DNA from 2 places in the Providencia sp. PROV003 genome. Region 2 is predicted to be linked to the other one. Evidence: predicted binding sites of a transcription regulator. Region 2 holds the regulator's gene; the other holds the start of a gene.
What was found. Region 2 encodes sigma-54, which starts transcription at its own class of promoters, with help from an activator protein. Its sites were predicted from a motif close to GTTGGCACANNTTTCGCTNT; they were not measured.
Positions count from the first base shown of each region.

Region 1: a site for sigma-54 is predicted at 1,255-1,274, ahead of glnA (glutamate--ammonia ligase). Genes of this name have one in related genera too.

Region 1 covers NZ_CP096369.1:425,936-441,727, forward strand. Annotated here, with positions in the region: gene M1F14_RS01760 (PadR family transcriptional regulator) at 1-95, shown strand, start outside; gene M1F14_RS01765 (hypothetical protein) at 242-640, shown strand; gene M1F14_RS01770 (colicin Z C-terminal domain-related protein) at 666-947, opposite strand; gene glnA (glutamate--ammonia ligase) at 1,392-2,801, shown strand; gene glnL (nitrogen regulation protein NR(II)) at 2,957-4,006, shown strand; gene glnG (nitrogen regulation protein NR(I)) at 4,016-5,482, shown strand; gene M1F14_RS01790 (fimbrial protein) at 6,130-6,654, shown strand; gene M1F14_RS01795 (molecular chaperone) at 6,714-7,382, shown strand; gene M1F14_RS01800 (fimbria/pilus outer membrane usher protein) at 7,409-9,919, shown strand; gene M1F14_RS01805 (fimbrial protein) at 9,933-10,904, shown strand; gene M1F14_RS01810 (fimbrial protein) at 10,915-11,430, shown strand; gene M1F14_RS01815 (fimbrial protein) at 11,445-11,942, shown strand; gene M1F14_RS01820 (helix-turn-helix domain-containing protein) at 11,994-12,284, shown strand; gene M1F14_RS01825 (fimbrial protein) at 12,271-13,254, shown strand; gene M1F14_RS01830 (helix-turn-helix domain-containing protein) at 13,422-13,655, shown strand; gene M1F14_RS01835 (helix-turn-helix domain-containing protein) at 13,728-14,015, shown strand; gene M1F14_RS01840 (LysR family transcriptional regulator) at 14,083-14,964, opposite strand; gene ampC (class C beta-lactamase) at 15,147-15,792, shown strand, end outside.
Region 2 covers NZ_CP096369.1:1,522,668-1,538,459, forward strand. Annotated here, with positions in the region: gene yhdP (AsmA2 domain-containing protein YhdP) at 1-569, shown strand, start outside; gene nit1 (deaminated glutathione amidase) at 569-1,420, shown strand; gene tldD (metalloprotease TldD) at 1,426-2,871, shown strand; gene M1F14_RS07000 (ribonuclease domain-containing protein) at 2,973-3,461, shown strand; gene M1F14_RS07005 (barstar family protein) at 3,474-3,764, shown strand; gene M1F14_RS07010 (alpha/beta hydrolase) at 3,824-4,411, shown strand; gene M1F14_RS07015 (hypothetical protein) at 4,457-6,046, opposite strand; gene M1F14_RS07020 (low molecular weight protein tyrosine phosphatase family protein) at 6,135-6,455, opposite strand; gene M1F14_RS07025 (hypothetical protein) at 6,452-6,685, opposite strand; gene yjgA (ribosome biogenesis factor YjgA) at 6,853-7,398, opposite strand; gene pmbA (metalloprotease PmbA) at 7,580-8,920, shown strand; gene rnk (nucleoside diphosphate kinase regulator) at 9,260-9,670, opposite strand; gene npr (PTS phosphocarrier protein NPr) at 9,870-10,142, opposite strand; gene rapZ (RNase adapter RapZ) at 10,143-10,994, opposite strand; gene ptsN (PTS IIA-like nitrogen regulatory protein PtsN) at 11,112-11,579, opposite strand; gene hpf (ribosome hibernation promoting factor) at 11,673-11,960, opposite strand; gene rpoN (RNA polymerase factor sigma-54) at 11,983-13,428, opposite strand; gene lptB (LPS export ABC transporter ATP-binding protein) at 13,472-14,197, opposite strand; gene lptA (lipopolysaccharide ABC transporter substrate-binding protein LptA) at 14,203-14,766, opposite strand; gene lptC (LPS export ABC transporter periplasmic protein LptC) at 14,768-15,343, opposite strand; gene kdsC (3-deoxy-manno-octulosonate-8-phosphatase KdsC) at 15,360-15,792, opposite strand, start outside.

The sequences.
Region 1 (15,792 bases), 1.1 Mb from region 2:
AAGAACAAACTCGCCAAATTGCATCCATCATCAATGATGCAGTAAAACAAATTGAAGAAGTGAATACGTTACTAACCAATAGTAACGATGAATAATGTAAGAGGCCCATATTCTTTGTTATATGGGCTTTCTTTATATATACGAGTTCTACTCTTCTCGCATCTCAGAATAAATAACATGAAATATTCTGTTTATAGTTTATACTATAAACAATTGAGTATTTGGAATGATAATAACATTTATGAATAATTCAAAAAAAATCTTTTTTATTTCATCTATAGCAATTATAACGGGGCTATTGCTCATTAGTTGCAAAATTAAAAGCGATAACATTTTATCTTACTCTACAAATAATTCTTTTTTTCAATTAGATAAAGAATGTATCGAATCATATAAGGATGAATCAAAAAATAATGAACATATTGTTTTTATAACACTTAGCAATACAAATAATTGCCGACCTAAACTATATGATTTTCTAACCAAAAATAAAAATAAAAAAATGAATGTTTATTTTAATAACGTTCTTATTCAAAAAAACATTCATTTAGGAAACATCCATTCATTAGATGATGGTTTTTACCAAAATCTAAACAATCAATCTAATTTAAATTTATTTAAATCTTTGATGAATAAGTAAAGTTAGCATAAAGCCACTTTTATATTTAGTACCTAACTTCTATCGTCAGCCCTACTGAATGGCTCTTAAACCTAATCCGGTCTTGTCCTGCCCCATTATTTCCATTAATTCTATATGAGCTAGGCCCCATAGTACGAACGATTCTATCACCTGAATTGGTTACATATTGTATTTCAGCATCAAATGTTGATTGCAGACTTGATACTGCATCAAATGAAACAGTATAAGCGCTATTCCCTACGTGCGTATGAAGATTAACCCACGGTCCCCATGCTAATGGTGGAGCCCAACCTTGAGATCTTGCCATATATTTATACCCCTATTAACTATGTCGTCACTTTTCCACATAAATATTATGTAAAGTACAAAAATATATTTAGATTCAATACTCAATGTTGCTCAAATATATCCTTATTAATACTGGCATAAGCGAAGAACATAAAATATTATATTTATGATGAATGCATGACATAAATGATTCACATTTAAAAAAAACGCACCAAAACAGTGCAAACAACTAACAAAAAGCACCAATTTAGTGCATTTTATTCCATTTTATCATTTTCTCTCCCATCATTTCTTTGTAACAATCAGAATTTACTATAATTTAAAAAGTTGGCATGATTTTCGCTTGTATATTTACAGAGCGAATAACAGTGCCTCGTTTTACACGACTCACTACCGCTAGACAAAAAACAACAAGCGCATCATCTAGACGATTGTTGATTAGACCCGACCAGGAGAGCCGAGAATGTCCGCTGAACATGTTTTATCGTTAATAAAAGAGCAAAATGTTAGATTTATTGATCTGCGCTTTACCGATACTAAAGGTAAAGAGCAACACATCACTATCCCTGCTCACCAAGTTGACGAAGACTTCTTTGAAGAAGGCCAGATGTTTGATGGTTCATCTATCGGTGGATGGAAAGGGATTAATGAATCAGATATGGTATTGATGCCAGACCCATCAACCGCGGTTATCGACCCATTCTTTGCTGACATAACCTTAATTATCCGTTGCGATATTTTAGAACCAGGCACTATGCAAGGTTATGACAGGGACCCGCGTTCAATTTCAAAACGCGCTGAGGACTTTTTACGTTCTAGCGGTATCGCTGATATCGTTCTGTTTGGTCCAGAGCCTGAATTTTTCGTTTTTGATGATATCCGTTTTGGCAATAATATGCATGGTAGCTACTACCATATCGATGATATCGAAGCAGCGTGGAATACTGGCACAAAATACGAAGGCGGCAATAAAGGTCATCGCCCAGCAGTACAAGGCGGTTATTTCCCAGTTCCCCCCGTTGATTCATCACAAAACCTGCGCTCTGCAATGTGTACCACAATGGAAGAAATGGGCTTAGTGGTTGAAGCGCATCACCATGAAGTGGCAACAGCAGGTCAAAACGAAGTTGCTACCCGCTTTAATACTATGACCAAAAAAGCGGATGAAACCCAGATTTATAAATATGTTGTTCATAATGTTGCCCATGCATACGGTAAAACCGCAACCTTTATGCCAAAGCCACTCGTCGGTGATAACGGCTCAGGTATGCACTGCCATATGTCTTTGTCTAAAGACGGTGTTAACCTGTTTGCTGGTGACAAATACGGCGGTTTATCTGAGATGGCGCTGTATTACATTGGTGGGATTATCAAGCACGCACGTGCGCTGAACGCATTTACCAACCCAACAACCAACTCATACAAGCGTTTAGTTCCGGGCTTTGAAGCACCAGTCATGCTGGCTTACTCAGCGCGTAACCGTTCTGCATCTATCCGTATTCCGGTGGTTGCCAGCACTAAAGCACGTCGTATTGAAGTACGCTTCCCAGACCCTGCGGCTAACCCATACCTCGCGTTTGCTGCACAGTTAATGGCAGGCCTTGATGGCATTATCAATAAAATCCATCCAGGCGATGCAATGGATAAAAACTTATACGACTTACCACCTGAAGAAGCCAAAGAAATCCCAACAGTTTCAGGCTCTTTAGACGAAGCCTTGGCTGAGTTAGATAAAGACCGTGAATTCTTAACCCGTGGCGGTGTATTCACGAATGACGCCATTGACGCTTATATCGAATTAGTTCGCAGCGATATCCAGCGTGTCCGTATGGCACCACACCCTCTCGAATTTGAAATGTACTACAGTGTGTAACACGCCGTTCCACTGCTAGTCTTTGTTGCCGTGAAGCACTTGCCCCATCTTTTGATGGGGCCTTTTCTCTGTAAAATATTAGCGGAACAAAATCAAATATCGGTTGTTTGGTCTATCAGGTATAATGCACCAAAATAGTGCAGGAGCAACATTACATGAAAACCGAACATTTGCCAGCACCAGAACAACTTCTCGATTCACTAATTAATAGCGTGCTGATTTTGGATTACGACCTGGTTATCCACTATGCCAATCATGCTGCACTCCAGATTTTAACTCAAAGCCAGCGTAAGCTATATGGTACCCCTCTCCCTCTTCTCTTTAGTTATTGTTCACTCAATGATGAACTGATGTTGAGTAGTTTAAAGGAAGGGCATAGCTTTACAGAAAATGAAGTCACACTGGTGTTTAATAACCATTCCCATGTGATGTCTTTCAGTGCTCAGCCATTTTCTGAACAATTTATTTTAGTTGAGCTTTCTCAACTTGATAGTCAACGGCGTCTAAGCCAAGAATTAGCGCAAAATGCCCAACAACTTGCAGCCCGCGAGCTCATTCGCGGACTTGCCCATGAAATAAAAAACCCACTAGGCGGTTTGCGAGGTGCCGCGCAGTTATTATCTAAGGCACTGCCTGACCCTCAACTGAATGAATATACTCAAGTTATCATTGAGCAAGCTGACCGCTTAAGGGCACTTGTCGATAGGTTGCTTGGTCCGCAATATCCGGGTCCTAAAACCCAGCAAAGCATTCATCATATAATGGAAAATGTGACGCGTTTGCTATCCTTAGAAAAGCCGGATAACGTCACACTGGTTCGTGATTATGACCCAAGCTTACCTGAACTCGAATATTACCCTGATCAAATCGAGCAAGTACTACTAAATGTAGCACGCAATGCGCTGCAAGCTCTCGCGGTAACTGGGGGAAATATTACGCTACGGACACGCACCGCATTTCAGGTGATGTTACAAGGTGAACGCTATCGACTAACAGCGCGTATTGATATTGAAGATAATGGCCCAGGTATCCCATTAGCAATTCAAGACACTTTATTTTACCCAATGGTTAGTGGGCGACCTGATGGTACAGGGCTCGGTTTATCTATTGCTCGAAGCTTAGTCGACCAACACGCGGGTAAAATCGAATTTACCAGTTGGCCGGGGCATACCGAGTTTTCTATTTATCTACCAATCAAAAAATAGGAGATATCTATGGCACAGGGAAAAATTTGGGTTGTTGATGATGACAGTTCTATTCGCTGGGTATTAGAACGGGCACTTAGCAGTGCTGAATTTTCATGCACCTGTTTTGATAGCGCTGATGCTGTTCTCGCTGCCTTAGAGACCTCACTTCCTGACGTGTTGTTATCTGATATTCGTATGCCAGGCACAAATGGTATTGAATTACTAAATACTATTAAGCAATCTCATCCCTTACTGCCGATTATTATCATGACGGCGCATTCAGACCTTGATGCCGCGGTCAATGCTTACCAATCTGGGGCCTTTGATTATCTACCAAAGCCATTTGATATTGATGAAACAGTGGCACTGGTCGAACGGGCACTCAATCACAGCCGTGAACAAAATCACACTGATCGGGATACTAAACAGCAGGCTCCTATTGTGTCTTCAACCATGATTGGTGAAGCCCCTGCCATGCAGGAGGTTTATCGAATCATTGGTCGCTTATCTCGCTCATCCATCAGCGTGCTAATTAATGGTGAATCAGGAACAGGGAAAGAGTTAGTTGCTCACGCCTTACATCAGCATAGTCCTCGTGTTAATCAGCCATTTATTGCACTGAATATGGCTGCGATCCCGAAAGATTTAATTGAATCCGAACTATTTGGTCATGAAAAAGGGGCATTTACCGGTGCAACCCAAGTGCGCCAAGGCCGGTTTGAACAAGCCAATCATGGGTCATTATTTTTAGATGAAATTGGCGATATGCCCCTCGATGTGCAGACTCGATTACTACGCGTTCTCGCTGAAGGGCAATTTTACCGGATTGGTGGTTATACTCCTGTAAAAGTGGATGTGCGTATTATTGCAGCAACCCACCAAGATCTCGAAAAACGCGTCAAAGAAGGGCTTTTTCGTGAAGACTTATTTCACCGGTTGAATGTCATTCGAGTACAATTACCACCATTACGCGAGCGTACCGAAGATATCCCACGCCTTGCGCATTACTTCTTACAAAATACCGCTAAGGAGTTAGGTGTAGAGAGTAAAGTGCTACATGCTGATAGCGAAAAAATCCTCCAGCGCTATTATTGGTCGGGTAATGTCCGCCAATTAGAAAATGTTTGCCGCTGGCTCACAGTAATGGCTGCTAGCCAAGAAATTTTACCGCAAGACCTACCGGAAGATTTGCTGGAAGAGCGCCCGATACAAAATACTGAAGAAAATAACCTGAAGGCCAATGAATACGTAACTTTACCTACACATCAAGCCAACTCAGAAGCACAATGGTTTGAATTATTAGAAAAGTGGGCTAATAACGCGTTATCAGCAGGTAAAGACGATTTATTAGCACAAACAATCCCTATATTAGAGCGTACTATGCTAAGTTGCGCATTGACATATACCAAGGGCCATAAACAAGAAGCCGCCCGTTTATTAGGCTGGGGAAGGAATACTTTAACTCGAAAATTAAAAGAATTAGGGCTTGAGTAATTCATTATTTGTTTATGTAAGCCTAATTAAAACAAAAGCATATCATTAAAATAAGGTGGCGAAATAAAAGAATACATCTCCATCTTATTTATGATAATTAGCTTAACATTTAATTTTCTCTCTCAGCCATTGATAATAAAAACAATAAGCAATCACTTATATAGACCATTGAAATGCGATGGTTAATAAATGATATCCATAATAAAAACACCAAAACAAGCATATTTAGACCATCGTGATTTGATATTTATAATGATTTTTCATTTTTAGATAATATAAATGACAAACACTTCAAGTATACTCTATATGCTAACGCCTGATAAACCCAAACAATCACCATATAAGAGATAAATTAAATTTATCCACCACTTTATAGGTAATCTTAGTTTTATATCGTTATTTAACTTTAGTAAAAAACCCAGTAAAAATGAAATTTACTTTAAGTAAGCACATGGAGTTAATTATTAACCCATAGTGTGTTAATTGCTTATTATGATATTAATCATATTAAAATTTAATTATATTTCACCAAATATAACAAAACTTGTTTATTTTAAAAAATAGATTCAAAATACTCTTCAGTTGAGTAATTGATATTTTCAACCACTCAATGAAAAATAAATAAATTATATTCCGGAGAAAAACAGATGAAAAAGAATTTACTTGCATCATTAATTGCTGCATCCTCAATCTTTGCTATTAATAATGCATTAGCAGCGGATGGTACTATTGATTTTACTGGTGAAATTATTGACCAAGCCTGTGAATTAGCTGCTGGTTCTGATGCATTAAAAGTTAATTTAGGTAAAGTTTCAAAAACCGCATTACCAAGTGCAGGTAGTACTGCTGCCGCCACTAAATTTACCATTAAATTAATTAATTGCCCAACGACTGTAACAAGTGCTTCTGTTAAGTTTGATGCGGATTCTTATATCGGCGATGATGAAGTTATTAAATTAAAAGAAGAAACTGGTGTTGCAACTGGTGTCGGTATTCAAATTACTGATGATGCTAATAAAGTAGTCCCACTATTTACTGCCTCTAAAACATACCCATTAAAAGATGGTGTTGAAAATAATTTAGACTTCAGAGCACGTTATATTGCTAAATCTGACACTGTAACTCCTGGTCCTGCTAACGGCACAGCAACATTTACAATCAATTATAACTAAATAACAAATAAGGTTTAAAAGGAATTAAGCCTTATATAATTATAATCAATGGTGGTATTATGAAATTCATTATCTATATTTTCATTTCTGTATTTACACTATTAAACACTGCATATGCAGGTGTCATTATTGGTGGAACTCGTGTTATTTACAATGAGGGAAACAAAGATGTCAGCATTAGTGTAGAAAACCCAGATAAGATCCCTTATTTAATTCAGTCTTGGATTGATAATATCGATGAAAAAAAACAATCTGATTTTGCTATAACACCACCATTATTTAGGTTGAATCCAGATAACACAAATGCACTTAGAATCTTTCTAACTGAGAATAAACTATCTAATGATAGAGAGTCATTATTCTGGCTGAATATAAAAACGATCCCTGCGACAGAAAGAACAGAAAATTCATTGCAAATTGCATTTAAAACACAAATGAAGCTGATCTATCGTCCAAAAAGCTTAAAGAATGTTGATTTTATTGAAGAACAAAAAAAATTAGTATGGTCTAAGTCAGGAAATAACATTATTGTTAAAAACCCAACTCCCTATTTTATGAACTTTCAAAGCATTAGCTTTAATGGAACTAAAGCAAATGATGTTTCTTATGTCGCACCATTTGCAAGTGCATCTTTTGACGTTAATAACCCTAATTCTAATGGAATAATTAAATGGGAAGTTATTAATGACTATGGGTCTGCACCAGAAACACTCGAAAAGAAAATATAAACTTATAAAATGAGTTAGGTTACGATATGAAATTAAATAAAATATTTCTTGGCCTATTATTATATTTAGGCTATACGACGGCATTATATGCTGAAGAAAAACCAGATGATACAGTCTATTTTGACCCTGATTTTTTAGAGCTACCTAATAAAGATTCAGTTGACCTATCACAATTTGAAAATGATGAACAATTAGCTGGGGATTACTATGTTGATATCTATGTTAATACCAACCTAATTGGTGCTAAAAGCCTTAAGTTTGATAAAGACAGTAATAACAAGTTAGCTCCTTGTTTATCTCTTAATGATCTCAAAGAATTTGGCATTAAAGTTAATGATTACCCTGAATTGCAACATTCAGGAAGCCACTGTATAAACCTTGCTGCCATTCCTGATGCAAAAAGTGATTTTGAATTTGGTTCACAACGTTTATATCTTAGTATTCCTCAAATTGCCTTGGATAGAAACCCAAGGGGATATGTTGATTTAGCTAACATTGACAATGGAATCAACGCGTTATTATTAAACTATAGCTATAATGGTTCAAAAAATTACGACCGAAAAAATAATGATTCAGATGGTACATCTCATTATGTGAATTTAAGACCCGGTATAAATCTTGGGGCCTGGCGTTTGCGTAACTATACAACATGGTCCAGTAATAATGACCAATCCGGTAAATGGGACACCATTTACACTTATGCATCGCGTGGCATTAATAGTATCAAAAGCCAATTAACTTTAGGTGATAGTGTTTCGCCTTCGATGGTTTTTGATAGTGTGCCCTTTCGTGGTGCACAATTGGCAACAGATGACGATATGTCCCCTGAAAGCTTGCGTGGTTATGCGCCTGTAGTTCGCGGGATAGCACGTAGCAATGCACAAGTAACAATCCGCCAAAATGGCTACATTATCTACCAAACTGAAGTGGCTGCTGGTCCTTTTGAAATTACAGACCTCTACCCAACAGGGGGGAGCGGCGATTTACATGTCACAATAAAAGAGTCTAATGGTAGCGAGCAATACCAAATTGTTCCTTTCGCTTCATTACCCGTATTACAACGTGAAGGGTATTTTTCTTATAGCGTAACTGGCGGTGAATACCGCGCTTATGATAATAGCATTGATAAAACAAAATTTGGTCAGTTCACCTTAATCTATGGCTTGCCTTATGGCATCACCGCATATGGAGGAAGCCAAGTTAGTGAACATTACCAGTCTTATTCCATTGGTGCAGGGCAAAACCTTGGGCGCTTTGGTGCCTTATCAATTGACGTTACTCATGCAAATTCAACGTTAAGTAATGATGTTAAGGAAAAAGGCCAATCATACCGTTTCCGCTATAACAAAAATATCAATGATATTGGTACTAATATCGCATTGGCAGGTTATCGTTATTCCACCAAAGGCTTTTATAGTTTAGCGGAAGTGTTTGATGGTTATAGGGATACAAACTATGCCCCTGAAATTGAACGACGCCGTAATCGTGGTGAAATTACCCTCAGCCAAAACTTAGGGGATAGTTTTGGTTCAATTTCTGTTGGTTATATTAATGAAGATTATTGGAACAGTGACCGAAAAACGCAATCTGCCACGGTGGGTTATAACAATAGTTGGCAAGGTGTCAGTTATAGTTTGAATTATACCTATAACAAAAATACCAATAGCTATTCTTATCGGTCAGGAAGTCGTTCAAAAAGCGAAGATGACCATCAATTAGCGCTTTCCGTTAGCGTACCCTTTTCGGTATTTGACGATACCTTCTATTACAACTTTAACAGTAGTAGCAGCAGTAATAGTGCAAGTACCGGAAGCATTGGTCTTTCAGCATCACAGTTAAATAACCGGTTAAATTGGAGCGTTCAACAAGGCTTTACTACTCGAGATCAAGGCACTAACGGTAATATGAATGCTTCTTATAAAGGCCAATATGGTGAAGTCTCAGGCGGTAGTGGCTACAGCAAAGACAGCTATAACCTCTATTACGGGGTTAACGGTAGCTTAGTCGCACATTCTGGCGGCCTTGTACTTGGCCAACAGTTGGGAGAAACCGCGGCGCTTGTTGAAATTCCTGATGCAGGTGATGTACCGATCCTAAACCAAGCTGGGGTGACTACAAATAACCAAGGTTACGCATTGGTACCTTATGTCACTGCTTATCGCAAAAATATGATCGATATCGATACCTCTGCATTACCTGAGAATACTGAGATGGATTTATCCAGTCGAAGTGTTTCACCAAGCCGAGGGGCTTTAGTCAAAGCGAGCTTTACCGCAAACGTTGGCTACCGCGCAATCATGCTGCTGACTTTTACTGACGGTAAACCTGTACCTTTTGGCGCCCAAGCTATCTTTAACGATAACCCGCAGTTAAACAGTATGGTGGGGAATGATGGCGAAATTTATTTATCAGGCTTAGCTGAAAACGGCAATTTTATTATTCAATATAACGATAAACAACAATGCCAAGTCAATTATAACTTAGCAGGTATATCGAATTATATGGGGTTATATAAAACAGCGGCAGTTTGCCGATAATAAGGAATAAATAATGAAAAATTTTATTTATAAATCGATATTGGCTATGAGTTTTATATATTTATACTCAGGGTATGCTAATGCAGCTTGTACCTTAAACCCAAATTTAAATAATAAATTCGCTAACGTACCGACCGCAGTATATAACATTCAATATGATGATATTACACCTAGAGATTTAGGGTCTCTCCGTGCTGATTTTTCATCTACATCTCAGTGGGTAGCTAGTGATTCGAGTTCTTGTGCTACTTCATACTTAACGGGGAGTTTTATCAATAGCTGGTCACCAAATGCCAATAAAGTTGCCCTATCTAATATTCCGGGTATTGGCATTTCTGTTACAACCGCAGGCATTGGAGCGTTTAATGCTTCATGGGATAAAAACAACTCCAATTATAATATATTAACAACGCATTGGGGCATCACAGTAAAAAAACTTGGTTCGGTAACACAAGGTGGCACATTAAGAGCCGGAAATGTCGCAAGGTTAACCGTAACTTACCGTGCACCAACCAGTGTGACGTGGACTTTAACAACCTTAAATATGCCAACTAATGCTATTCGTATCAATGTGCTTAGCTGTTCATTAAAGAATAATCAGTCAACCTACAATATTGATATGCAAGATTGGTATGATACACAATTTCCTAATATAGGCTCAACCAGTACACCGGTTGATATTCCAATTACATTAACCTGTGCGGCAGGTACCAATATTAAAGCGACTGTCACAAGTTCTAAATATGAAGATGCGGCGACAGGAAAATTAGGGCTAACAGGAGCTGATAGTGCTACTGGTGTCGCAATACAATTATTGGATAAAAATAATAATCCAATCAAGCTAAATACCAAGAACAGCCTGCAAAATAATGTTCCGGCTGGAGACTACATGTTTAATTGGAAGGCTCGTTATATCAAGACGGCAGATAACATCACGCCAGGTACAGCGAATGCCTCTGCTACTGTAAATATTCGCTATGAGTAGGAATAAAAAAATGAAAATAATAGTTAATAATTTAATTTTACTTAGTAGCTTAATAATCAGTGGGAATTTATTTGCTGCTAGCACAGTTACATTGAATTTTACCGGAAATATTAAAGCGGCTACTTGTAATATTACTGGTGGGAATAATATTGATATTGACCTAAAAAGTATTTCTGCAGATGTTTTTAAAAATACCAATTCAGGTTCCCCATGGAAAAACTTTAATATTAGCTTAAATAACTGTTCTACCTATATTAACCAAGTAAAACTGACGTTTACAGGAACCGCGGATACTGCGGATGCAACAAGTTTATACAAAAACCAAGGTACGGCAAGGAACCTAGCTGTACAACTACAAAATGGTAATGGAACAACCGCTTTAGGTAACCAAAAAGTATTGCAAGTCACTACAAATGGACAAACAAATATTAACATCCCATTAAGAACACGTGCGTTTAGCTCATTAGGTAATGTCACCCCTGGAACTATTTCTGCAAATATTACAGCAACAATTACCTATTTATAAACAGGGAAAAGAATATGAGACACTTTATTTTATTTCTATCACTAATGAGCTGCTCTTTGATTGTTTTTGGGCAAGCTGCGAATATTAAAGTACACGGTACTGTCATAGCTGCGCCTTGTGAACTTGAAAAATCTAATTACCTTATTGATTTAAAAAAGATTAATATTTGGAATATTAAGGATACACAAAAATCGTCATGGGTTGATTTTTCAGTTAAGCTCAAAAATTGCCCTGTAGGAACAAGCCAAGCTGTAATGGCTATATCAGGTACTCCAGACCCAACGACTCCAGAGTATTTTATAAACAACGGGACAGCAAAAAATGTTGCTTTGAATTTAGCAAGAACTGCAAATAAAGCGACTATAAAAAACGGCGATACCATTACAACAAATGTCAACACACAAACTAGAAGTGTAGAAATTCCGTTATCAGCTAGAGTTTCAGGTTATGGTAATGGAATGATTGCAGGGTCTTTTAAAAGCCACTTAGAATTTACATTTACTTATCAGTAATTAAATATAATTTCTTATTACGCCTATATTTATTTTAATAGGAGATACATTATGTCTAATTACTACCCTATTTCCAAAATAGTTGGAAGTAAAATAACATATTATAGAAAAATGAATGGAATGACATTAAACCAGATTGCAAACATAATTGGTGTGAGTGAACAACAACAATCAAGATATGAACATGGTATTAACCGAATAAATTTAGATAGGCTAAATCAGTATGCTGAGACATTTAACATTAGTATATTAGAGTTTTTCATCTTCACTGAAATAGAGAAAGAATATATAAAAAAAGAATTCCCTATAAAAACCAGAGGAAATATCTATGAAGAAATCTAATGTAAAAGCATTATTAATGATAACACTATTGTATTCTACATATTCATATTCTGCTTGTATTCAAAATCCTAATTTAAGAAATGTTGTGGTTAATGTCCCCGCAAGAACATATTCAGTGCAATACGATGATACAGGAGTTCGAGATTTAGGCACTATTCGGGTCAATTTTAAAGGTGCACCAATCAATACATATTTAGGCCAAAAATCAAATGGGAAATGCGGTAATGCATATTTATATGCTGACTATGTCAATGGTTGGGTACCAAATGGTAATAAAATTGCACCCAGTAATATACCAGGTATCAGCATTAAGGTTAAAGCCACAGAAATTGGTTTCTTAAATACGCGCTATGGACCACCAACAGCAGATAACCCTGCCGCTTGGGGCATTATTAACCCATATTGGACCATTACTATAAAAAAAACAGGACAAGTCACACAGAGTGGAAATTTAAAAGCAGGACATGTAGGAAGACTGACACAACGTAACCCAGCACCACATAACAGCACTTGGAATTTAACATCACTAAATATTCCAGCAAATGCAATCAAAATAAATGTATTAAGATGCTCAACAAAAGCCACAAGTTACAATGTTAACTTAGGAACTTGGTATGACACCCAGTTTAATGCTATTGGCTCTACTAGTAATAGTGTCAATATCCCCATAGCATTAAGTTGTGCTGCTGGCACAAATCTAAAAGTAACCGTCACGAGTAGTGCTGGGTATGTTGATACCAATACAGGGAAAATTAAACTGTCCGGTCAAGGCCAAGCAACGGGCGTGGCAGTTCAGTTATTAGACAGGAATAGTAACCCGATAAAACTTAATTCAAAGTTCACTTTGCAAAACAATGTTGCAGGTGGAGATTATATTTTTAATTGGAAAGCTAGGTATATTAAAACTGCTAATAATATAACTACAGGAACCGCAAACTCAACAGCCTCAGTTAACATTAGGTATGAATAGTAAAAATCATTCATAAAAAGACATTAACTTTCTAAAATTTTAATTTTATTGCTAACATCAAAAAATATCATAGAATCATTGATGAATAGCAAATTCATCATTACACAAAAATGATTAAGATAGGCATATAATATTTTCATGTAATTTATTTAAATATAGGAGCCCATATGTCTTATCCAACATCTCATATTATTGGTAAAAAAATAATTTTCTATCGAAAAATGAATGGCATATCGATTAATAAAATATCAAAAGCCATTGGAGTTAGTCCACAACAGCAATCTAGATATGAACGAGGAGTGAATAGAATAAATATAGATAGGTTATCTCAATATGCAGAATACTTTAAGATTGATATTAAATCTTTTTTTCATTCTTTTAGTGCTAAAAAAGAGAATTAAACCACATAAGAAATATTAATAATATTAAAATTTCTTGATTGATTTTGTATTATTAAAATTAGAGAGAACATTATGAAACGAAAAATATCAAAATCTGTTGGTCTAAAAATTAGAGCATTAAGAGAAGCTAATGGTATGAGCGGAAAAGAATTAAGTAGCTTATTAGGTATTAGCCAACAACATCAATCACGTTATGAAAATGGCGAAGTCAATATCCATGTTGATACGATATATCAATTATCTCAGATATTTAATATTGACCCTGCCTATTTTTTAACTGACGAGACAGAAATAAATAAAAATACAGACACCCCACTTAGTAAAAAAAATTATTTTTCTGCTGAGGCGTTAGTATTTTAATATTTAAATATGAGCATCATTATATGCTGATTTATTAAATGTCGGTGCATGACATTATTGCACCGATTTATCTTTGTTGGGATTCATCCAATAACCAATTACGGAATATCATCATCGCAGGTGTACATGGTTTGGACTTCAAACGACTAAGCCAATAGCCCCCTAATGTCACTGAAATATCAAATGGCTGCACTAAACTCCCAGCACTCAACTCATGTTCAAACATACAACTCGGTACCAATGCCACACTATCCGTTAATAACGCAGCTTCAACCATTAGACGAGACGAGTCAAACACAGGCCCTTTCACTCGCCACGGCTCTAAACCTGCGGCAAGAAACCATTTTTCCCATTCATCTTTACGGTATGAGCGCAATAAATGATGCGCTTTTAAATCTAGGGGAGTCGTTAAGCGGTTAGCCATTTTCTCAGAGCATAACACAGTATGCGATGCGCTAAATAATGGAATATTCTCAGCCAGAGGCCATAACCCCTCCCCAAAGCGTATGGCAAAATCAACACCTTCTGCCGCCAAATTGACTACGTTATTATGTGTCATAATCCGTAAATCAATATACGGGTATAAGTTAGAAAATTTTGATAATTGAGGTAATAACCAACCCACCGCAAATGTTCCCACTACTGATATACTCAACACTTCATGGTAGTGCCCATCATCAAACTGCTGCAATAAAGACTCAATTTGGTCGAAAGAACGACTCAACACAGGTAGGAGCGCTAAGCCTTCATCTGTTAAGGCCAACCCTCTAGGTAAGCGGATAAATAATTCTAAACCTAGTTGCTCTTCTAATAACCGAACCTGCTGGCTTACCGCCGCTTGGGTCACATTCAATTCCATACCTGCTCGCGTGAAACTTAAATGGCGGGCAGATGCTTCGAATGCACGCAAAGCATTTAAAGGTAGTCGATGACGATAATTCCCTGACATAAGATTTTCTTTTACCTCATCGAACTTTATATCGTTTTAAATGAAGACGTAAAACACGCATACTGCTATATAACAACGGTATAACAGCCTAGAAATCTATACTAAAGCACTTCAGTTATGCAATGAAGTTCTTCCTTATTTATATTAGCAACAACTTAAACTTTTATTTAATTGGACTACCTATGAGAAATGTTTTTCGTCAGGGGCGGATTTTTGCCGCTCTTAGCTTAGCCTTAACCACAATTTCAGCCAACGCGCTAACCCAACAAAACGTTGATAACATTATTAAACCACTAATGAAACAACAACAGATACCCGGAATGTCGGTGGCAATCTCCATTGAAGGAAAGCACTATTTTTATCATTACGGTGTATTGTCTAAGCAAAGCAAAGCCCCTATCAATAACAACACATTATTTGAAATTGGCTCTCTTTCGAAAACATTTACAGCAACATTAGCAGCTTATGCACAAGAACAAGGTAAATTAGATTTCTCACAAAAAGTGAGTCATTACCTACCCGAGTTAACAGATTCAGCATTTGACCATATCACCGTGATGAACTTAGCCACCCACACCTCTGGATTACCATTATTTGTGCCGGAGACCATTACGAATTCAGCTGAATTAATAAGCTATTACCAACATTGGCTCCCTGAAAAAACCATTGGAGAATATCGTTCTTACTCAAATTTAGGTACTGGATTATTAGGCATCGTCACCGCTAAACAACTCAAAATGCCATTTGAACAAGCGATGGAAAAATTAATGCTGCCTTCACTGGGGCTCAAACATACCTATATTCATGTCCCTAAGCACCAAATGAAAA
Region 2 (15,792 bases):
TTGAATCACCTTATACCATACAATTCGATTTAGACTGGGCGAACCTTCCATGGTCACCGGATATTGCTACCTTAAATGGTAAGTTGTCAGCGAAATTAGGTAAAGGTGCAATAGCACAAATGGGCGGAGGTCGAGCTGGGCAAATTCTACGTCTAGTGAGTTTTGATGCGTTATTGCGTAAGTTACAACTCGATTTTCGCGATACGTTCAGTGATGACTTTAATTTTGACTCTATTAAAGGTGATGCCACTATTCATAATGGTGTGATGGCATCCAAAAATACTTATGTTGATGGGTTGGTCGCAGATATTGCGCTGAGTGGGGAAATCAACCTCGTTAAACGGCAAATTAACTTAGAAGCGGTCATCACTCCTGAAATTTCTGCTACAGTAGGTGTAGCAACCGCATTTGTGTTAAACCCTTTTGCAGGCGCTGCTGTTTTCGCAGCGACAAAAGTGCTCGGTCCATTATGGAGTAAAGTTTCTGTTATTCGTTATCGCGTGACAGGTAGCTTGGACGAGCCAAAAATTGATGAAGTATTACGCCAACTGAAGGAGACTCAAGAGTAATGAAAAATGGTAATGTTGCACTTTTGCAGTTATGTAGCGGAAATAATACTAAACACAATTTGGCACAAATAGAGCAACAAATCAAACAGTTACCTGACACTGTTAAGTTAGTACTGACACCTGAGAATGCATTATTATTTGCAGATGCAGCGGCTTACCGTAAACAAGCTGAAGTTCAGGGGAAAGGCCCGCTTCAAGATGCCGTCATTGCAATGGCTAAGCGTTATAATGTTTGGATTTTAGTTGGGTCTATGCCATTGATTAGCCGTGAAGACCCTGAGCGTATTACCAGCAGCAGTTTATTATTTGATTCCGAAGGAAATATTAAAGCACGCTACGATAAAATTCATATGTTTGATGTGAACATTGAAGATGAGCAAGGTAATTATAACGAATCCGTAATTTATCAACGTGGCGAACATATTACGGTTGTTGATACCCCGGTGGGTCGCCTTGGCATGACGATTTGTTATGATTTGCGTTTCCCAGGTTTGTTCCAAGCGTTACGTGAGCAAGGCGCTGAAATTATTTCAGTTCCAGCGGCATTTACTCGTTATACCGGTCAGGCGCATTGGGAACCTTTGTTACGTGCTCGTGCGATTGAAAACCAGTGCTACATTCTAGCGCCAGCCCAAGTTGGGGTTCATGGTACACGTCGCACATGGGGGCATAGCCTCGCAGTCGATGGTTGGGGTAAAGTTATCAAAAAGAATGTGGATGCGGTCGCATCTACCGTCTTGAATATAAAAACGGACAGCTTAGGTGTCATGCGTGAGCAAATCAGAGTGGTAAAACATAACCGCTTTAGGCCGCAACTGACATCATTAATTAAAAAAGAAACCAAAGAGTAACGAATATGAGTTTAGTTTCTGTCAGCGAACATTTGCTGGCCGCCAATCGCCTTGAACAAGAAAATCTGTATGACATCTTAGGGATGTTATCTGAACGCCATCTGGATTACGCAGATCTCTTCTTCCAGTCAAGTTTCCATGAGTCGTGGGTTCTTGAAGATAGGATCATTAAAGATGGCTCTTACAATATTGACCAAGGTGTTGGAGTCAGAGCAGTGAGTGGTGAAAAAACAGGTTTTGCTTACGCTGACCAAATTTCACTGCAAGCGCTGGCACAAAGTGCGAAAGCGGCACGCAGCATTGTCAATGAACAGGGCTCTGGCAAATCACAAATTTTAACGGGTGTTGAGTATAAAAAACTGTATTCAGTGACCGACCCGCTACAGAGCCTATCTCGAGAGCAAAAAATTGATTTGTTGCACCGTGTAGATCAGGTCGCTCGTGCAGAAGATCCTCGTGTAATTGAAGTCAATGCAAGTTTAACGGGGGTTTATGAGCAAGTGCTGGTGGCTGCAACAGACGGTACACTGGCAGCAGATATTCGCCCGCTAGTTCGTTTATCGGTCAGTGTACTTGTTGAGCATGATGGTAAACGTGAGCGTGGCGCAAGTGGTGGTGGTGGCCGTTATGGCTATGAGTACTTCTTGGAGATCCATCAAGGGCAAGTTGTTGCTGAGCAATATGCACGCGAAGCTGTGCGTATGGCCTTGGTGAATTTATCTGCGGTTGCCGCACCAGCGGGTATGATGCCTGTTGTTCTTGGCGCTGGCTGGCCGGGTGTCTTACTGCACGAAGCGGTAGGGCATGGCTTAGAAGGTGACTTTAATCGCCGTGGTACCTCTGTTTTTTCTGGCCAAATTGGTGAGCAGGTGGCGTCGTCACTGTGTACTGTTGTAGATGATGGCACTCTTGTTGGTCGTCGTGGCTCTCTTGCAATCGATGACGAAGGTGTACCGGGTCAGTATAACGTTCTAATAGAAAATGGTATTTTGCGTAATTATATTCAAGATAAACTGAATGCACGCCTGATGGGAGTCTCTCCAACGGGCAATGCACGTCGTGAGTCTTATGCGCACTTACCAATGCCTCGAATGACTAACACCTATATGTTAGCGGGGTCTTCAACACCTGAAGAAATTATTGCGAGTGTTGACAAAGGTATCTATGCACCGAACTTTGGTGGTGGTCAGGTGGATATTACCTCGGGTAAATTTGTATTTTCTACATCAGAAGCTTATCTGATTGAAAATGGGAAAATTACTTCTCCAGTGAAAGGGGCGACATTAATTGGCTCTGGTGTTGAGGCTATGCAACAAATCTCAATGGTCGGTAATGACTTAGCCCTTGATAAAGGTGTCGGGGTTTGCGGTAAAGAAGGGCAAAGTGTCCCTGTTGGTGTCGGTCAACCCACATTAAAACTGGATAAACTTACCGTTGGTGGTACCGCGTAATTTTTCAGGACTATAATATAAAATAGGCTTTGTTCGCCCTAGTGACGCTATTGTGACTGGGGCGATTGTGTCTTTGCAAAGCACAAAATAACAGAGGTGTTATGAATAAACGTCTTTTATCCGTAGTGTTAATGGCTATTTTGATTGTGATTAGCCTCTATTTTAATGGCGGGGACAAAACGGCACCGGAACCACCGGCGACTCAAAATAACCCGCCTTCTCGTGAAGCGATAACGCCAAAGGAAGCTCCGCAAACCATCGATAAACTCACTGCGCAAGATAATGTAGTCAGTTTTATGGAAAAATACCAAAAGCTTCCAGCCTTTTATATGACGAAGAAACAGGCTCGTGAAGCAGGGTGGAATGCGAAAAAAGGTAATCTCTGCGAGGTTCTACCCGGCAGGGCAATCGGGGGAGATCGTTTTTCTAATCGTGAGAAAAGGTTACCTATTGCACAAGAACGCCAGTGGTTTGAAGCCGATATTAATTACCGTTGTGGGCATAGAGGGGCTGACCGTTTGTTATACTCGTCAGATGGGATGATTTTTATCACCCAAGATCATTATAAAAGCTTTAAACAAGTAAAATAAGACAAGGGGCGAATGATGAGTAAAAATGTCAGTTTTGACTTTAGGCACATTAATACATTTGACGATTTTTATCATCAGTTTGCCCAGCAATTTTCGTTACCAGATTGGTTTGGATATAACCTTGATGCCTTATGGGACATGGTTTCCGCAGGTATTGAATTACCTGTAACGATTACATTTTCACATATGACATCTGAACAGCGTATTCAATTTTCAGACATTATTGACGTTATGAATGATGCGCAAGATATGTGGGAAGAAGAGTTTATTTTTGCTTTAGATATAACAAAAAGCTCTAACTGATCTACCCATTACTCATGGTAAAGTTTAAGTAAGATAACTGAGTTGATAGGGATTTTAGAATGAGTGATTTCACATCAACACCATTACCACTGCAAAACAAAAAATTTGTTATTGTGCATGGTTATACTGCTTCACCTAAAAAGAATTGGTTTCCGTGGCTAAAATCTGAACTTGAAAATTTGGGCGCTTTTGTTCATGTTCCTGCTATGCCTGAGCCATTATCACCTGATCCGCTAAAATGGCAGCAAAAATTGCAAAGCTTACCTTTTGATATTGATGAGAATACTATCTTTATTGGTCATAGCCTTGGTTGTGTGACGGCATTACAATTTATTGATAGCCAAAACCAAGCTGTTGCCGGCTATATTTTAGTGTCGGGTTTTGATGAAGAGCAGCAGACGCTTCCTGAACTGCGCAGTCATACTACCAGCCCGCTCAATTACGCTTCATTGATTGGCGTGGCTGATAAACGTGTTTCAATCATATCAACCAATGATGAAATAGTGTCACCTCAGTCATCAAAAGCGCTGGCGGAACTGTTAAAAACGCAGGTGATTTTTGAGCAAAATGCAGGCCATTTCCTTGATAGGGAAGGTTATACAAAGTTTCCAACGCTATTAGAGACAATCAAACGCCATTTCAGCTAAAGGGAAAGCAAAGCAGACGGTGTTGTGCTTGCTTTGCTAACCTAATTAGGTGTCATCAAATGGCAAGCCTTTTAGCAATGAATCAAATCGTTGTTTAGTTTCCTGATTTGGTTCAACCTCGTAGCAATTAGCTAAAAATGCCTCTAAACCTTCCGGCCATGTTTCTCTTTTCCAACTGAATAAAGCCTTTAACGCCATATTACGGTTACGTACAACGGGGCTTTGCAAAGCGCACTGAATGAGTGGGAAGCCAATACCTGGAAAGCGATGCAGTTCTTGTAGAATAAAATCCAGTTGACCGTGTGGCAGGTAGTTGGACCCAATTCCTAAGTCATCACGAGGGCCTGTAGCAATTTCATCTAAAGCAAACTGCTCTTCAGCGAGTGCAGCTACTTGCTTAACTTTTTCAATATCATCAGTTTGCATTAACTCATACCATAGATTGTTTTCTGGTTGAGTATATTGTTTTTCATAGAGGTATGGAAAAACGTCTTGTTTGCGTGACTTTGCAACATAAGTGGCTTGGCGAAATAGTGAACTGTCATGACTGTTTAGACCATGATTGATTAAGGTATCCCAATATGGATTATCTAAAATTAATTGTGCTAATGAAATAATGTCAGAACTGTTGTCATATTGGTTATTATGTTTTTGGAAGAACTCAAGAATTCCTTGAACAGTAAAATAGTATTCTAATGAATAATCATGCTTTTTGACTTGCTGTAAATAATTTAAGCAGCAGCGTGGTGCATCTTCATAATCATGGATATCACGGGCTGGACCACCATCGAGTAGAGCTTGGATGATATGAGTCGCCGCGGTTAGCAATGTTATATTGCTCAATGTCTCAAGTTCATCTGCAAGATGACAGTAAGTCGCACATTGCCAAGCTGTGTATTCAATCATTACCTGATTCATATAACCGTCAGTGAGTATCCACTGCCGCGTTTCTTCACTTAACTGTTCGGGCAGGCGTTCAATAAGCTGCACTCGTCCCCAACCTTCAACTCGCTTAGCCATTTTTATCCACATTACTTCATATTCTTCAGGTGACTCAATGATGGTGTGAATGGGAAAGATAGCATAAAGGGTAAATTCATCGTGTGCTGCAAGGGTATACAGCGTGTTTAGCCGCTCGTGGCTAGGAAAAAATACACAAAAGGCAATCGCCAGTTTCACTGTATTTTTATCGGGGCTATTGTGTAACAGCCAGTCGGTAAATTCGGCTAATTTAGCGGCAGGCAAGTCTTGTTTCTTGACGATAAGCTCAATTAAATCATCAATATAAGAAATTGGCGTGTTTTGAGCCACATATTGATAAAATTGATTAACAGAAGGTTTATCCCCTTTTTCAACGGCTGCCTTTAATAGCGAATAGAGTTCATGTATATCGGTTTCACTGTTACCGAAGCCGCCATGATGCCCTAATACCCCATCTTCTGCCCCATTTGCCCAGCGAACTTGGTTATCATCCACACTTGGTGTATTAGGAAGCTCAGAGAGGGATTCAGGTAAGGGAGAAAGTTGCTCTTGCCACGGGAGTAATTGTTGGTAAATCGACGGCTTATTTGTATCCCATACACATGGGTAACCAGATTGTTTTTGGCCAAAAATTGAGGACAACCATTTTTTCATAATATCAACCATTTCATTGATTATATTCATAATATATTGTTGAAATAGTGCAAAACTTGCAAAAAAATAATTGGCTAAGTTTACGCTACTAAGAAAGATAGCTCGGAACAGTGTCTTGTAATATTTGAACCAATTCAGGGTCCATATATTGATAATTGTCAGGGATATCAAGAATATGAAGTGGCTTGTATTCAAGTAAGCGTGAAAAATCAGCTTGTAAGCGGTTTTTATGTTTTTGTTCCATGACAAAAATCACATCTGCCCAGCGGATCAAATCCGCATTTACAGGGCACCGTGCATTACGGCTTGTTCCCGCTGAACGGGTGACCCAACTCTCATGGTTGCGCCAGATCTGTTCAGCGGTTGGACTACGCCATTGATTTTTACTGCAAATGAATAGAATATTCACTGGTTATTTTGTATCTCTTCAAGGCTGTTACGTACAAGTTGGCTACGACTAACTTGCGGGTAAGCCATGCCTAGTTGAGCTGCACGGACCATTTTTTCACTTCGACCGTACATTTGTTTCCAGTTTTTTTCTGGGGTATAACAGTCAACTAAGCGTGCGTTAAGTTGATCACGTGATTTATTGATGCGAGCTTTGGCTCTGCGCCATGCTCTATCTCGGGTATTATCCATATCTTCCTCATTATTTATCGTGGTTCAGCAGCCGCGATAATACGGGTCAGAGTATGACTAACAGGGGGATAATACGTGGCATTCGGCACGCTATCAATAGCAAGGAAGGGACTTTCAGACTATTGCTTAATTTCCCCTAGCTATAAGGTAGGCTAGGGGAAAAGGGGTTAAGAAATTTCAGATTGCTCTTTCAAATATTGAAATATTTGGCGAAACGCTTTTGGTGGTTTATTGGTTTCGCGTTCTTTTTTAGCATTACGGACTAATGCACGCAGTTGTTGCCTATCAGTACTCGGGAAAAGCGCAACAACATCTTCAATCACTTCATCACCGCCTTCTAACAAGCGGGTGCGTAGATCTTCTATTTTATGTAAGATCACGATCTGCTGGTTATGACGATTTTTAAGTTTATCTAGCGCCTCGGTAATCGGCTCAACTTCTCGTGAACGCAGTAATTTGCCAATAAGTTGTAATTGACGGCGGCGTCCCTCACGCTTAATTTTTTGAGCAAGCTCAATTGCTTCAAGGAGTTGAGTATCTAATGGGATGCGCTCTAATTCGCTTTTACTTAAATCGACTAGCTCAGCACCCAGTTTTTTGAGGATCTCAGCATCGCGTTTGATTTCGCTTTTACTGACCCAAATGATTTCCTCTTCTTCTTCGTCTTGCGGCGCTGGGATATCATCCAGCCAGTCATCAGGCTGTTTGGCCATATCAATTTTCCTTTTTACCAAACACAGTAATGTAATTACGAGTAATTAGCATGATTTACTGCGTTGTGAGTGTTAACATTTGACTATTATCTATTGTAACTGGGAAAACCCCTTTATGACTACCTAGCATTTGCTTGTTAGGGTAGAAAATCACTTTTCCCCACATTATTGGATTAATTGCATGAGTATAACTGAACAAGTCACTGAACAACGTAAAAAACTCGAAGAAGCGGTCGCACGCGCATTAGAATTTGCACAAACACGTTGCGATGCTGCTGAAGTGGCAGTGAATAAAAGTACAGGGATCAGTGTAAGCACTCGTCAAGGTGAAGTTGAAAATGTTGAATTTAACAGTGATGGCGCATTAGGGATCACCGTTTATCATCAACAATGCAAAGGGAGCGCGTCTTCAACCGATTTAAGCCCTGAAGCGATTGAGCGTACCGTACAGGCAGCAATTGATATCGCAAGTTTTACCTCGGAAGATTTATGTGCGGGGCCTGCTGAAAAGTCATTATTGGCCTTTGATGCACCTGATCTCAAGCTATTTCAAGCTACTGAATTTTCACCTGAAGAAGCTATTCGCTTAGCCTCTGTGGCAGAAATGTCAGCGCTAAATGCAGACTCGCGCATTGTAAATACCGAAGGTGGAAGTTTTAATGGTCACTACGGTGTCCGTGTATTTGGTAATTCCCATGGTATGCTGCAAAGCTATTGTTCGAGCCGTTATTCGATGTCTAGCTGTGTAATTGCGGAACAAAATGGTCAGATGGAACGGGATTACGCTTATACGATTGGCCGTAGCATAGATGCACTGCAATCCCCTGAATGGGTAGGTCAAGAATGCGCCCGTCGCACATTGTCACGTTTATCACCAAGAAAATTACCAACAATGAAGGCTCCCGTGATTTTTGCTGCAGAAGTCGCCACAGGGTTATTTGGTCACCTCGTTGGGGCGATTAGTGGCAGTAGCATTTATCGTAAGTCGTCATTTTTGTTAGACAGCCTAGGAAAGCAGATTCTGCCTAGTTGGTTAACCATTAATGAGCAGCCGCATTTAATTGGTGGGTTAGCCTCTTCGCCATTTGATAGTGAAGGGGTACGCACCGTTGAGCGCAATATTGTGGAAGATGGCGTTCTGCAAACTTGGTTACTGACTAGCTATTCAGCAAGAAAACTGGGCTTACAAAGTACCGGGCATGCGGGGGGAATTCATAACTGGCGCATAGCAGGGCAAGGTCTTTCTTTTGATGGGCTACTCAGGCAAATGGGGACAGGCTTAATCGTGACCGAGTTAATGGGGCAAGGTGTGAGCGGCATTACCGGTGATTATTCGCGTGGTGCTTCAGGTTTTTGGGTAGAAAATGGGGAAATCCAATATCCTGTAAGCGAGATCACTATCGCCGGTAATCTAAAAGATATGTGGGCAAATATGGTGACTATTGCGGATGATATCGAAACTCGTAGCAATATTCAGTGTGGTTCAGTCTTGATCCCCGAAATGAGCATTGCTGGGGAGTAACACGCCTCTTATTACTAACGGTTTGACAATAAAACGCCTAATATATTTTATTAGGCGTTTTATTTTAGTATAAAGAATTCTGTTAATTAGTTGATTTTAAATTTATTATTTGAATAGCATCAGCGTGTCATATTGCAGTCGCTATTCTCAGCGCCTATTTTTATCACTGTTTAGCTATATAGGTTTAGTGGTTAAAGTAGGAAAGGGGGGTTACAAGTGTAACTTGCTCTGCAAAGTAGTCAGTACAAAAAAAGCACTCAGATGAGTGCTTGAATAGGTCAGAGGCTTTAGCCAACAGTGTGTTCCGCTAAACTCCCCTTAATTCTATTGCCATAAACATTAACGATGAAATTCACCGGCTGCTTCTGGCTGATAAACGATTTCTAGTACTCGAACTCGGGTTTGCACGCCGTTAGGTAATTCCCAGCTGATTTCATCATTAACATGTAAACCTAACAGTGCAGCACCGATAGGCGCCATTACTGATAATTGTTCAGCGCTATCTTTTAAGGAAGCCGGGTAAACGAGTGTACGCGTATGCTCTTCATTACTGATTAAATCTAAAAAGCGAACGGTACTGTTCATTGTGACGACATCTGCTGGGATTTCTTGTGGGCTAAGAATATCCGCACGGTCAAGTTCATCATTGAGTGCTTCTGCAACAGGTGTGCCCGCATAAGCCGGCTGTTCCATCAGTGCATCCAAGCGTTCAGCATCTAAATCATTGATAATAATTGTTGGCTTTGTCATACCACACTCCAATAGAGACGTACAAAGCAAACACCCCCCACCCAAAAGGTAGGGGGTGTCGCTGTAAATAAATTTGTTTAAAATATTAGGCGCTATACGCTTTAAAGGGAAGAGATCGCGATCACGATCTCTAAGCCTGCCTTTGTAAAAATACGCAGATTGAAATTTTATTGTTACAGCTTAGCTTGACTATTGTTTCTCAAATTTCATCAAACCCGCTTTCGAACAGGTTAATAATTGCGGATAAAGCCTGATTTTCATCGGGGCCGCTAACCTCAATATCAATCTTACTACCTTGTTCCGAGTCTAACATCAACATCGCAATAACGCTATCGGCCTCAGCCTCAATTTGGCTATTATTACGCAAAATAACCTTTGAGTTAAATTGTTTAACTAAATCATAGAGTAACATAGCCGGCCTTGCATGCATACCGAGCCGATTTTTTAGTGTAATAGTGGCTTTTACTGCCATTTATTTACGTTTTTCCAGTGTTCTGTGGCGAGATTGTACATTTTTGCCACGGGAACGGAAATAATCGGCAAGTTGCTCTGCAACATAAACAGAACGGTGCTTACCGCCCGTACAGCCAATCGCCACGGTCAAATAACTGCGGTTATTGGTTTCGAGCATAGGTAACCATAACTCCAAGTAGCTACGAGTCTGATAAATAAAGTTATGCACTTCAGTATGCCTATCTAAAAATGCGGCAACAGGGCGGTCAAGACCTGTCATTGGGCGCAATTTGGGGTCCCAGTGTGGGTTTGGTAAAAAGCGCACGTCAAACACATAGTCAGCATCGATAGGAATACCGTGCTTGAAGCCAAAAGACTCAAACACCATGGTTAGCTCACGCTCACGTTTGCCCATTAAACGTGTTCTTAGCATCTCAGCTAACTCATGAACTGACATCTCAGAGGTATCAATAACTAAGTCTGCACGAGAGCGCAGTGGCTCTAGCAATTCATTTTCTTCATCTATCGCGCTTTCAAGAGAAAGGTTTTTACTCGAAAGAGGATGCAACCTGCGAGTATCACTGTAACGGCGAATAAGGGTGTTGCGATCGGCATCCAGAAACAATAGCTGAGGAGAGAAGCTTGATGGTAGTTTATCAATAGCCTCTTCGAAGATTTCTGGATTGTCGGGCATATTACGCACGTCAATGCTCACTGCTGCTGAAATATTACGATCAGCCAATGAATTAGCTAGCTCCGGTAGTAATACAACCGGTAGGTTATCCACACAATAGAAACCCATATCTTCCAGCGCACGTAAGGCAACGGATTTTCCCGAACCGGAACGGCCGCTGACAATCATCAGCACCATGAGCTTACTCCCTTTTGTTTCCTAATGATGTGTTTCTTGATAAGCGGTATCTTGCCATTTCTACATTAGAAATCATAATAATATCATTTAGCTATGACAAGAAACATAATTTATCATTTACTCTATAATTATACTGTATAGCTCATCATCGCTTTGTGCGCTGCGTAAGCGCTTGCACAATGTTTTATCTGCTAGTTTTTTAGCGATAAGTGACAATGTATGTAGGTGCGTTTTACATTGGTCAGATGGCACCAGTAACGCGAAAAGCAGGTCTACAGGCTGATTATCAATTGCATCAAAAGCAATTGGTTCCTCTAAGTGTAAAAATACACCGACAGCGCGTGCGCTATCACCTTCGCTTAGCTTTCCATGAGGAATGGCAATTCCACCGCCAATACCTGTCGTACCTACTTTTTCTCTGGTTAATAATGCTTCAAATACCGTATTTTCAGGTAATTCCAATTCAACGGCAGCCAGCTCACTAATAATTTCTAAGGCTCTTTTTTTACTCGTGCACACAACATTATTACGTGTACAGGCTGATGATAAAACAACGCTTAACTGGATTTCTATATCACTATTCATTTTATTGTTCACTTAGGACTACAAAACCAGATGGTGTATGCCACCATCTGGTTCGAAACATTCATCGGCTCAGTTGCTAGCCGGATAAATGTATTAGTGTTGTCTCAGTTTTTCTTTGTGCTTAGTTAATTGGCGCGACAGTTTATCGACAAGTAAGTCGATAGCTGCGTACATGTCGTTTTCTTCCGCTGATGCATGGAGATCCGCTCCATTGACTTGCACGGTTGCTTCAGCAATTTGCTGAACCTTTTCAACTTTCAAGACAACTTGGATACTATTAATACGATCAAACAATTGCTCTAATTTTTTGAGTTTTTTCTCAACAGTTTCGCGCAATGCTGGAGTAACTTCAATATTGTGTCCAGTAATCTGAAATTCCATACAACCTTCCTTATTTTATCAATTAAACCAGTTGTTTACGCTGGTTTGAGGGCGGAATAGATAACGATTCACGATACTTAGCGACAGTTCTGCGAGCCACTTGAATGCCTTGTTCGGCCAGCATACTCGTCAATTTACTGTCACTCAATGGTTTTGCAGGGTTTTCTGCAGCAACCAATTTTTTCACCAACGCTCGAATTGCGGTTGAGGAGGCTTCGCCACCTGTATCCGTACTGACATGGCTGGAGAAAAAATATTTCAACTCAAAAATGCCTCGCGGGCTATGGAGAAACTTTTGAGTTGTCACTCGAGAGATGGTTGATTCGTGCATATCGACCTGATAGGCAATATCAGCCAATATCATTGGTTTCATATACTCTTCACCCAGCTCAAAGAATTCTTGTTGCTGTTCCACAATACAAGTCGCCACTTTTAATAGTGTTTCATGACGGCTTTCTAGGCTTTTTATTAACCATTTTGCTTCTTGAAGATGGCTACGAATATATTGTGTGTCACCCTCATTCGCTGAATTATTAGCCATAGAAGCATAATGATTATTAATACTCAGTTTAGGGATGCTATCTGTATTTAGCTCAACTTGCCAGTGTCCTGCTATTTTTTTCACTAAAACATCAGGAATTACGTATTCTGATTCCCCAGTATTAATGGATTGGCCTGGTTTAGGGTTAAGCGTTAAGATCAAATCGATGGCGGTTTTTAACGCATCTTCTTTTAGACGCGTTAATTTACTGAGTTGCCTAAAGTCACGATTTGCAAGCAAATCAATGTGGTTGCTAATAATTAGTTTGGCTTCTTGTAGCCCGTTGGTTTCTTTGGGGTATAACGAAAGCTGAATCAGTAAACATTCTTTTAAATCTTGAGCGGCGACGCCTAATGGGTCGAAATGTTGAATTCGTTTTAAAACAGCGACAACTTCTTCTAAGCTAATTTCAGGGTTAGCAATTCCTTCATGTATATCAGAAATTGTAGTGGTGAGATAACCTGAATCATCAATTGAATCAATAATTGAGGTGGCTATCGCACGGTCTGTATCAGTAAAGGGCGTCAGCTCAGACTGCCATATTAGGTAATCTTGTAAAGTCTGTGTGGTTTCACCTTGATAAACGGGTAATTCATCATAACTGTAATCATTAGTGGTGCCTGAAGGCGTACCCGCTGTGTAGATTTCATCCCAATCAGCATCCAAAGGAAGCTCATTAGGCATGTCTTGGTTTTCAAGTGCGTCTTTGGTATCAAGTTCACTGCTGTCAGTATTATCACTCAGAGATTCAATAGATTCGGTTTCAGAATTTAATTCTTCTTGTTCAAGAAGCGGGTTAGTTTCTAACGCTAGTTGGATTTCTTGTTGCAGCTCAAGTGTAGACAGTTGCAACAGGCGAATAGCCTGCTGCAATTGGGGTGTCATTGCAAGTTGTTGACTAACTCTAAGCTGCAAACTTTGCTTCATGAAAGTGTTTTATTCTCCTTGAAAAAGAAAGCTGACACGTAATTTATAACCGGAAACCTTCACCTAAGTATACCCGTTTCACTTGTTCATTTTCTAAGATCATGGTTGGCGTACCATGAGCAATCAGGTGCCCTTGGCTCACAATGTAAGCTCTTTCGCAGACATCTAATGTTTCGCGTACGTTATGGTCTGTAATTAGAACGCCAAGGCCATAATCCCTTAAGTGCTGAATAATCTTTTTGATATCGAGCACTGAAATTGGGTCAACCCCAGCGAAGGGCTCATCTAATAAAATAAATTTGGGGTTCGCTGCCAGTGCACGCGCTATTTCTACACGACGGCGCTCACCTCCTGATAGAGACTGCCCTAGGCTGTCACGAAGATGGGTGATACTGAATTCTTCCATCAGTTCTTCAGCACGCTGTTTGCGTTGCTGTGAATTCAAATCTTCGCGGATCTCTAATACAGCCATCAGGTTATCATAAACGCTTAGGCGACGGAAAATAGAGGCTTCCTGAGGAAGGTAGCCAATACCGCGACGCGCACGTTCATGTAGCGGTAGGAGGCTGATGTCTTCGCCATCAATCAAAATTTTGCCTGCATCCCGCTGAACAATGCCGACCACCATATAAAAGGTTGTTGTTTTACCAGCACCATTTGGCCCTAGTAAGCCAACAATTTCGCCTGATTTAACTTCAAGGCTTACATCTTCAACAACCTTGCGTTTTTTATAGGCTTTTGCCAGATTTTCCGCGGTTAGTGTCGCCATAACGATTATTTACTCTTACTCGTAGTTGCTGATGAATTTTTCGCCGCTGGGCCTTTTTCTTGCAATTGTGCTGGGAGTAACACGGTTGTTACGCGTTTGCCCTTATCACTAAATGCTTCCATTTGTTGCGTCGGCACCAAATAGGTGATTTTATCACCTTGGATATTGCTATCTAACTGCTCGAGGTATGCATTACCCGTTAGTGTAACGAGCTGCTTATCAACCTCATAGCGTGCCTTACTTGCATGCCCTTTAATTGGTTTACCATCATCTTGTAATTGATAAAACGTGACTGGGCTACCAAATGCTTCAACAATTATTTTATCAGAGTCACTGCTTGGACGAGTCACAACCACTTTATTGGCTCGAATATCAATTGAGCCTTGTTTAATGATCACGTCATCTGTAAAGGTGGTGACGTTTTTTTCTAAATCAAGAGATTGTTTGACCGAATTAATCGTCATTGGCTGCTGTGTATCGCTTTTCAGTGCTACCGCAGGTAGGCTAAGAGCTAACATTGCACTGGCAACAGCCCCTTGAATAAAACGCTTCTTAGTTACTTGATTCATTTTAATGCTCTTCTGGTTGTAACACATAATGAGTTTTTACATCTTCGATTAATTCTGCCGTTCTTGTACGAAGGTTCCCCTTCATTTTCAAGCCCGTTGAATTTAGACCGTGTCCAATAATGGTCACTTTATCGTCAGATGAAACGTCTTGTGTTGTCAAATTGACAACTGCACTTTCAGTTGTAATTCGTTGTATCTGTGACTCTTTAGTTAAGCTATCGACCTGAACATCACTATATAGATAGAGAATTCTATCGTTTGTTAATCTGGCTTTGAAGGCTTTGACCGTCCATGTAGGCTGACCAGCCTCGTTATAAGTGGTTAAAACAGGTTTTGAAAACCAAGTGATTTTCCCTTCAGTGTAGTTATCTATTTTATCTGATACGAGCTTATAAGCTAAATTTCCCGCTGGATTATAGACAAAAGTCACCGAATCATCAGTTTGATAATTAGGTTGCCCATCATTAATTACTTTATCCTCTGGGTTAATAGCATCATTACCGGCTAAGTTCCAGCCAATAAGCCCTAATGCAATCAAGGATAAAATAATGATTAACCACTTCTTCGCATTGCTCATGAATTTAATCTATTCGTTATATTGATAAACCTTTCGCTTCTTCTAATTTACCTTGAGAAAGAAGAATAAGGTCACAAAGTTCGCGGACTGCACCTTTGCCACCACCAAGTCGGGTGATGTAATCAGCTTTTGGCAGTAACAACGGATGTGCATCCGCTACGGCGACAGATAAGCCTACTTTTGCCATAACTGGCCAGTCGATCAGATCGTCCCCAATATAAGCTATTTGTTCATCTGATAGTTGTAGTGTATCTAACAGTTGCTGATACGCCAAAAGCTTATCGCTTTGCCCTTGGTAAAGATATGTAATGCCTAGTGTTTGTGCTCTATCTTCAAGGAGTTTGGCTTTTCTACCTGTGATAATGGCAACTTCAATATTTGATGTTAATAGGCAGCGGATACCATAGCCATCACGAACATTAAAAGCTTTAAGCTCTTCGCCATTATTT